Regions from separate parts of the Kineococcus lubricus genome, predicted to be linked through region 1. Evidence: predicted binding sites of a transcription regulator. Region 1 holds the regulator's gene; the other holds the start of a gene.

Region 1 (4,406 bases):
CCCGCAGGTCGCCGAGGGCTGGTACGGCCAGCCCTTCGCCAAGCCCCTGGCCCGCACGCGCGAGTACGTCGAGGTGGTCCGCAGGCTGCTGGCCCGCGAGGAGTCGCGGTTCACCGGGGCCCACCTGGAACTGCCGCTGCCGGGCGGCCCGGGTGTGCCCCTCAAGCTCATGCAGCCCGCCCCCCGGCCCGACCTGCCGATCCACCTGGCGGCCGTCGGCCCCCGCAACGTCGAGCTGGCGGGGGAGATCGCCGACGGCTGGCTGCCCTCGTTCCTGGTCCCGGAGAACTCCGCGGAGTCGTTCGACCGGCTGCGCGCGGGGTTCGCGCGCCGCACCCGGCCGGTGGGGGGTTTCGCGGTGACGGCCTCGGTGCCGTTCGTGCTGACCGGCGCGACGGGCGACGAGCGCGCGCGGGCCGAACGCCCGGTGCGCGAGCTCATCGCCCTGTACGTCGGCGGCATGGGCTCGCGGGAGCAGAACTTCTACGCCGACCTCGGCCGCCGCCTCGGTTTCGGCGACGCCGTCGACGCCGTGCAGGACCTCTACCTCGCCGGGCGCAAGGACGAGGCCGTGCAGCGGGTCCCGGCGGGCCTGGTGGAGGCGACGAGCCTGGTGGGGTCCGTCGACGCGGTGCGCCGGCGGCTCGCCGACCACGAGCGGGCCGGGGTCACGACCGTCGCGCTGGTCCCGCTGGGGGCCGACCCCGCCGGGGACCTGCGCGCGGTGGCGTGAACCTCAGCGCACCACCCGGAAGATCAGCGGGTAGCGGTAGGCGCGCCCCTGGTTGGCCGCGACCGCCGCGAGGATCGTGAAGATCAGCGCGACGACGCCGGGCACCACCATGAGGCCGTACGACAGGCCGAAGGTGAACAGCGCCAGGACCGAGCAGAGGACGAACAGCACCGCCTCGTAGACGATCAGCGAGATCGTCATGTTCAGCGCCTCGGAGGTGTGCCCGCGCACGAACCCGCTGCGGTCCTTGAACACCAGGAACAGGATCAGCGGGCCCAGGAACGGCAGCGTCACGAAGCTCGCGGCGATCGCGGACAGGTGCCCGAACATCCCCCACATCCGCTCGTCCGACGGCGACATCGGGACCGGGGCGTAGGGCTGCTGCGGCGGGTACGGGGGTTGGCTCACCCCTCGATCGTGACCGTTCCCTCAGCGGTCCGCCAGGTCGGCGGTCACGAAGTCGACGAGTTCCTCCACCCGGCCCAGCAGCGCCGGCTCCAGGTCGGCGTACGTGCGCACCGTCCCCAGGATCCGCTTCCAGCCCTGCGCGACGTCGGCCTGGGTGGCGCGCGGCCAGCCCAGCTCGGCCAGGACCCCCTTCTTCCAGTCCTGCCCGCGCGGGATCGCCGGCCACGCCGTCCAGCCCAGCCGCTGCGGCCGCACCGACTGCCACACGTCGACGAACGGGTGCCCCACCACGAGCACGTGCGGGCTCTTCCCGACGCCGGCGACGATCCGCGACTCCTTCGACCCCGGCACCAGGTGGTCCACGAGGACGCCGATCCGCCGCCCCGGCCCCGGGCCGAAGGAGCGGATGGCCGCGTCGAGGTCGTCGACCCCGTCGAGCATCTCCACCACGACGCCCTCGACGCGCAGGTCGTCGCCCCAGACCTTCTCGACGAGCTCGGCGTCGTGCCGGCCCTCCACGAGCAGGCGCGAGGCCCGCGCGGTCCGGGCGGGGGCGCCGGCGACGGCCACCGACCCGCTGGCCGTGCGGGTCGGCCGGGCCGGGCCCGCGGCCCGGGGCGCCACGAGCCGCACCGGCTGCCCGTCCACCCAGAACCCCGGTCCCAGCGGGAAGGTGCGGGTGCGGCCCTTCGCGTCCTCCAGGACGACGACGTGCACCCCGCCGCTCTTCTCCACCCGCACGACCGCGCCGACCCAGCCGGTGTCGACGTCCTCGACGACCAGGCCGCGCACGGCGGGCTCGTCGCGGTGGGTGGGCCTGGGGCGGTTGCGGGCGTGCGGGTCGGCGGAGAGCACGTCGGCGCCGTACCGGTCGTCGTAGCGGGTCACGGGGGAACGCTAACCACGCCCCGCGGGCCGGCGGGGGAGGCGCGACCGGGGCGCGAGCGCCTAGACTTGGCACTCGCGCGCGTTGAGTGCCAGACGCGCGGGAGCAGAGCACCGGGTGCCGGAGCAGGGAGGGACGGATGAGCGACGACCGCAGGCTCGCGGTGTTGCGGGCCATCGTCGAGGACTACGTCTCCAGCCACGAGCCCGTCGGGTCCAAGACCCTCGTGGAGCGCCACGCCCTCGGCGTCTCGCCCGCGACCATCCGCAACGACATGGCCGTGCTGGAGGAGGAGGGGTACATCACCCAGCCGCACACCAGCGCCGGGCGGATCCCCACCGACAAGGGGTACCGCCTGTTCGTGGACCGCCTCGCCAACGTCAAACCCATGTCGGCGGCCGAGAAGCGGGCCATCGAGACGTTCCTGCACGGCGCCGACGACCTCGACGACGTCGTCGACCGCACCGTCCGGCTGCTCGCCCAGATCACCCGGCAGGCCGCCGTCGTGCAGTACCCCTCGCTCAGCCGCGCCGGCGTCCGGCACGTCGAGCTCGTCGGCGTCGGCGGCCGCAGCGCGCTGCTGGTCCTCATCACCGACTCCGGCCGCGTCGAGCAGCGCGTCCTGGACATCCGCTCGGCCACCGACGCCGACGACCTGGCCGTCGCGCTGGCGACCCTGCGCACCCGGATCAACGCCTCCGTCGGGGGCAAGCGGCTGCGCGAGGCCCGCGAGGGGCTGACCGACCTCGTCCAGCAGACCCCGCCGGAGGACATGGCGGTCGCCGCCGAGGTCGCCGCCGCGCTGGGGGACTGCCTCAGCGCCTCCCTGGAGGAGCGCGTGGTCATCGCCGGCACCGCGAACCTCGTCAAGGGCGCCGACCTGTCCACGTCCCTCGGCAACGTCCTCGAGGCCCTCGAGGAGCACGTCGTGCTGCTGCGCCTGGTGCAGGAGCTCGCCGAGGAGGAGGACGCCGGCTCCGGCGGGCGCGGCGGCCTCACCGTCCGGATCGGTGCGGAGAACCTGCACCTGGGACTGGACGGCACCTCCGTGGTCACCAGCGGCTACGGCACCGAGACGGTCCTGGCCCGGCTCGGCGTCCTCGGCCCGACCAGGATGGACTACCCGACGACGATGGCCGCGGTGCGTGCGGTGTCACGCTACGTCTCGCGGATCCTCGCGCAGTGATCTTCGCAGTGCTCAGAACCGACAGGAGAGACCCGACCTCGTGAGCGACTACTACGACGTCCTCGGCGTCTCCAAGGACGCCTCCACGGAGGACATCAAGCGCGCGTACCGCAAGCTCGCGCGCAAGTTGCACCCCGACGTGAACCCCGAGGCGGGGGAGCAGTTCAAGGAGGTCTCCCAGGCCTACGAGACGCTGTCCAACCCCGAGAAGCGGTCCGCCTACGACCGCGGCGGCGCGGGGGCCGGTGGCCCCGGCGGCGGCTTCGGCGCCGGGTTCGGGTTCTCCGACATCATGGACGCCTTCTTCGGCCAGGGCGGCGGCGGCCGCGGCGCCGGGCCCGCCAGCCGCACCCAGCGCGGCCAGGACGCGCTCATCCGCGTCGACGTCGACCTCGCCGAGGCGGCCTTCGGCGGCGAGCGGTCCATCCAGGTCGACACCGCGATCCTGTGCCCCACCTGCAAGGGGTCCTGCTGCCAGCCCGGCACGAGCCCGCAGACCTGCGACATCTGCCACGGGCAGGGCTCGGTGCAGCGGGTCGTGCGCTCGCTGCTCGGCCAGGTCATGACGACGCAGGCCTGCCCCACCTGCCGCGGCTTCGGCACCGTCCTGCCCTCGCCGTGCCTGGAGTGCTCCGGGGAGGGCCGCGTCCGCGCCCGTCGCCCGATGACCATCCGCATCCCCGCCGGCGTCGACACCGGCACCCGCATCCAGCTGGCCTCCCAGGGCGAGGTCGGCACCGCCGGCGGCCCGCCCGGTGACCTCTACGTCGAGATCCACGAACGCCCGCACCCGGTGTTCTCCCGCTCCGGTGACGACCTGCTGTGCACCCTGCAGGTGCCGATGACCGCGGCCGCGCTCGGCGCGACGATCCCGCTGGAGACCCTCGACGGCGCCGAGGAGGTCGACGTCCGACCCGGGGCGCAGGCCGGTGAGGTCGTCACCCTCAAGCAGAAGGGCGCCGAGCACCTGCGCGCCCAGGGCCGCGGCGACCTCCTGATCACCCTGGAGGTCGTCACCCCCCGCGACCTCGACGAGGAGCAGGAGGAGCTGCTGCGCCGGCTCGCCGAGCTGCGCGGCGAGGTGCGCCCCTCCGGGAAGCTGTCCGAGACCCACCAGGGGGTGTTCTCGAAGCTGCGGGACCGGTTCTCCGGGCGCTGAGCGGCGCGCGGCTCAGCCGCGCATGCCCGCCAGG
Region 2 (4,406 bases), on a different contig from region 1:
GCGAGGGTGTCCTTCTCCATGGTGAGGGCGGCTCCCAGCTTGTAGCTGAAGATCTCCTCGGGCGTGTTCAGCCGTTCGAACATCGTGCGCTCCTCCACGTCGGCCGTCCTGGTCCTGGCCAACCTGGCACGACCGGGACCACCGCGCCCGTTCGAACCGGACCCGGGAACGCCACGAGGGCGGCCCTCCGGGTGGAGGACCGCCCTCGCGGGTGGTTCAGGTGGTGCTGGGTGCGGCGGGACTCAGAAGTCCATGCCGCCCATGCCGCCGTCGCCACCGGCGGGGGCCGCAGCGGCCTTCTCCGGCTTGTCGGCGATGACGGCCTCGGTGGTCAGGAACAGCGCCGCGATGGAGGCGGCGTTCTGCAGCGCGGAGCGCGTCACCTTGACCGGGTCGTTGATGCCCGCGCCGAGCAGGTCCACGTACTCGCCGGTGGCGGCGTTGAGGCCGTGACCGGTGGGCAGGTTGCTGACCTTCTCCGCCACGACGCCGCCCTCGAGGCCGGCGTTGATCGCGATCTGCTTCAGCGGGGCCTGGATGGCGACCTTGACGATGTTCGCGCCGGTCGCCTCGTCCCCGGTGAGGTCGAGCTTCTCGAAGGCCAGCACGCCGGCCTGGATGAGGGCCACGCCACCACCGGCGACGATGCCCTCCTCGACGGCGGCCTTGGCGTTGCGGACGGCGTCCTCGATGCGGTGCTTGCGCTCCTTGAGCTCGACCTCGGTCGCCGCGCCGGCCTTGATGACGGCCACGCCGCCGGCCAGCTTGGCGAGACGCTCCTGGAGCTTCTCGCGGTCGTAGTCGGAGTCGCTGCGCTCGATCTCGGCGCGGATCTGGCCCACGCGGCCGGCGATGGCGTCGGCGTCGCCGGCACCCTCGACGATCGTGGTCTCGTCCTTGGTGACGACGACCTTGCGGGCGCGGCCCAGCAGGTCGAGGTCGGCGGTGTCGAGCTTGAGGCCGACCTCCTCGGAGATGACCTGGCCACCGGTGAGGATGGCGATGTCGCCGAGCATGGCCTTGCGGCGGTCGCCGAAGCCCGGGGCCTTGACGGCGACGGACTTGAAGGTGCCGCGGATCTTGTTCACGACCAGGGTCGCGAGGGCTTCGCCCTCGACGTCCTCGGCCACGATGACGAGCGGCTTGCCCGACTGCATGACCTTCTCCAGCAGCGGGAGCAGGTCCTTCACGGTGGAGATCTTGGAGTTGAGGATGAGGATGTAGGGGTCCTCGAGCTCGGTCTCCTGACGCTCCGCGTCGGTGACGAAGTAGGGCGAGATGTAGCCCTTGTCGAAGCGCATGCCCTCGGTGAGCTCGAGCTCGAGGCCGAAGGTGTTGCTCTCCTCGACGGTGATGACGCCTTCCTTGCCCACCTTGTCGAGGGCTTCGGCGATCAGCTCGCCGATGGAGGCGTCACCGGCGGAGATCCCGGCGGTGGCCGCGATCTGCTCCTTGGTGGTGACCTCCTTGGCGGCGCCGAGCAGCTGCTCGGTCACGGCCTCGACGGCCTTCTCGATGCCGCGCTTGAGGCCCATCGGGTTCGCACCCGCGGCCACGTTGCGCAGACCCTCGCGGACGAGCGCCTGGGCGAGGACGGTGGCGGTGGTGGTGCCGTCGCCGGCGACGTCGTCCGTCTTCTTGGCGACTTCCTTGACGAGCTCGGCCCCGATCTTCTCGTAGGGGTCGTCGAGCTCGATCTCCTTGGCGATGGAGACACCGTCGTTGGTGATCGTGGGGGCGCCCCACTTCTTCTCCAGGACGACGTTGCGGCCCTTGGGGCCGAGCGTCACCTTGACCGCGTCGGCGAGCTGGTTCATCCCGCGCTCGAGGCCGCGACGAGCCTCTTCGTCGAAGGCGATGATCTTGCTCATGCCTGGTGTTCCTCCCAGAAGACGGGCGGTGGGTGGTCGGAACGGCGCCCGCGACGGACGGCCGGGGGCACCGGGGTCACGTCCCCCGGAGCCCGCAGGCCTCACCGGACCGGCCGGGGAGCTTCGCTCCCGGGTCGAGTGCAGTTGTCACTCTCGACTCGAGAGTGCCAACGCCAATGTTGGCACTCTCGGGGTGCGAGTGCAAACCCCTCCCACCCGGTTCCGCCCCCGGCGAACCCACCCCGCCCCTCGGGAGCGGGACCGGTCCGGGGTGGCGACCACCCCGGACCGGCGCGGCTCAGAGGGCGCGGACGCTTTCGGCCTGCGGGCCCTTCTGCCCCTGCCCGACCTCGAACTCCACGCGCTGGCCCTCCTCGAGGGCGCGGTACCCGTCGGCGACGATCGCCGAGTAGTGCACGAACACGTCCGCGCCACCGTCGTCGACGGTGATGAAGCCGTACCCCTTCTCGGCGTTGAACCACTTCACGGTGCCCTGAGCCATTGCTTCTCCTGTGGTGCAGCGAGCGGAAGACGCCCCCGGCGCGGGGGGCGCCGGGCACGGGTCTCACGCTGCCCGCGGCCACGCGGCCGTGAGCGACGACGACGTGCGCTCCGCGGAGGAGTGGTGCTCGCCGAACGGATCGACCGAGGTCCACGTTAGTGCGGGGAGGGGCTGGTGGGACAGGGTTCGACGAACCCGGTTGTGCGCCGTCTTCACCGGACCGTCACGTCACCCCCGCTCACAGGACACCCCGGGCGACCTCCAGCAGCGGCCCGAGCACCGAGCGCAGGGCCACGACGAGACCGGCCGCGACGACGCCCGCGACGACCAGCCAGACCAGGAGGAGGAGCAGGACGCCGGCCGGGCCCCGCCGGGTGCGGTGCGCACCGCGCCGGGCGGCCAGCTGACGGGGCCGCTGACCCCGCCCGCTCAGGGCTGCACGCCCAGGCGGCGGGCCGAGCGCGCGCGCTGGCGGCTGCTGCGCATCCGGCGCAGCCGCTTGACGAGCATCGGGTCGTGCGCGAGCGCGGCCGGGGAGTCGATGAGCGCGTTGAGCAGCTGGTAGTAGCGCGTGGGCGAGAGGTCGAACAGCTCCCGCACGGCCTGCTCCTTGGCGCCGGCGTACTTCCACCACTGGCGCTCAAAGGCGAGGATCTCGGCGTCCCGGCGGCTCAGCCCCTCGGGCAGCTCCCCCGCCCGCTCGTGCTCGTCGCGCTCGATGCGCGCTGCGGCGTCCGACCGCTCCACGTGTCCCCCTCCGTCCTGCCGGGCCCCCGGACCGGTGACCACGCTGGGGAGTCTAGGAGGGGGTACCGACACCGGCTCCGACGACGCACGGCGCGTCGCGCGGTCGTAGCGTCACTCCCGTGACTGCTCCCCCACCCTTCCCGCAGACCCCGCACGACCCGGCCGGACTGGGCCTGGACGACCTCGACCCGGGGTGGGCGCGGGCCCTGGAGCCGGTGCGCGCGGACCTCGAACGGGTCTCGGCGGCGCTGGCCGCCGAGACGCAGGAGTGGCTGCCGGCGCCGCAGAACGTGCTGCGCGCGTTCCGGCAGCCGTTCGAGGCGGTCCGCGTGCTGCTGGTCGGCCAGGACCCCTACCCCACCCCGGGCCACCCGATCGGGCTGAGCTTCGCCGTCGAACCGCACGTGCGGCCGCTGCCGCGCAGCCTGGTCAACATCGGGCGCGAGCTGCGCGAGGACGTGGGCGTGGTGCCGCCCGAGCACGGTGACCTGTCGCGCTGGACCGACGCGGGGGTCCTGCTGCTCAACCGCGTCCTGACGGTCCGCTCCGGCGCCTCCGGTTCGCACCGCAAGCTCGGCTGGCAGGCCGTCACCGACGGCGCGGTCCGCGCGCTGGCCGCCCGCGGCGGGCCGCTCGTGGCGCTGCTGTGGGGCAAGGACGCGCAGCAGGTCGCTCCGCTCCTGGAGGGGGTGCCGGTGGTCGCGGGGGTCCACCCCAGCCCGCTGTCGGCCTCGCGCGGGTTCTTCGGGTCCCGGCCGTTCAGCCGGGTGGACGCGCTGCTGCGCGAGGCGGGCGGGGAGGGCGTCGACTGGCGCCTGGACTGAGCGCGGGGCTCCGTCCGCACGGGCGCGGGCGGTAGGGCACGATCGCCCCCATGACTGCAACGTTGCACAAGACGCCCTTCGGCCGCACCCGCCGGGGCGAACCGGTGGAGCGCTGGGAACTGCGCCTGCCCTCGGGCGCGAGCGCCGCGGTGCTCACGCGCGGGGCGGCGCTGCAGCAGGTCCTCGTCCCCGACTCCACCGGGACCCTCGGGGACGCCGTCGTCGCCCTGCCGGACGTCGCCGCCTACGAGGCCGCCTCCGGGTACCCGGGCGCGGTCGTGGGCCGGGTGGCGAACCGGGTGGCCGGTGGCCGGTTCACCCTCGACGGCGTGCAGCACCGGATCCCGGTGAACGACGGCCGCAACGCCCTGCACGGCGGCCTGGAGGGTTTCGACCAGCGGGTCTGGACGGCGACCGAGGTGGACGCCGACGGGGTCCGGGGCGTGCGGCTGTCCCTGCGCA

Evidence for each region. The regulator HrcA, encoded in region 1, represses chaperone genes, less so after heat shock. The targets are predictions, from matches to a motif close to GNTNGCACTCGGNNNNNCCGAGTGCNANC.
Region 2: a site for HrcA is predicted at 2,050-2,078, ahead of groL (chaperonin GroEL). Genes of this name have one in related genera too.

The regions. Positions count from the first base shown of each region.
Region 1 covers NZ_JBJLSK010000016.1:55,415-59,820, forward strand. The annotation lists gene ACRYRX_RS13700 (LLM class F420-dependent oxidoreductase) at 1-733, shown strand, start outside; gene ACRYRX_RS13705 (DUF4870 domain-containing protein) at 737-1,141, opposite strand; gene ACRYRX_RS13710 (DUF3097 domain-containing protein) at 1,163-2,029, opposite strand; gene hrcA (heat-inducible transcriptional repressor HrcA) at 2,167-3,213, shown strand; gene dnaJ (molecular chaperone DnaJ) at 3,254-4,372, shown strand; gene ACRYRX_RS13725 (methyl-accepting chemotaxis protein) at 4,385-4,406, opposite strand, start outside.
Region 2 covers NZ_JBJLSK010000008.1:77,927-82,332, forward strand. The annotation lists gene ACRYRX_RS07945 (ferritin-like domain-containing protein) at 1-98, opposite strand, end outside; gene groL (chaperonin GroEL) at 243-1,871, opposite strand; gene ACRYRX_RS07955 (cold-shock protein) at 2,170-2,373, opposite strand; gene ACRYRX_RS07960 (DUF3263 domain-containing protein) at 2,803-3,093, opposite strand; gene ACRYRX_RS07965 (uracil-DNA glycosylase) at 3,288-3,944, shown strand; gene ACRYRX_RS07970 (aldose epimerase family protein) at 3,995-4,406, shown strand, end outside.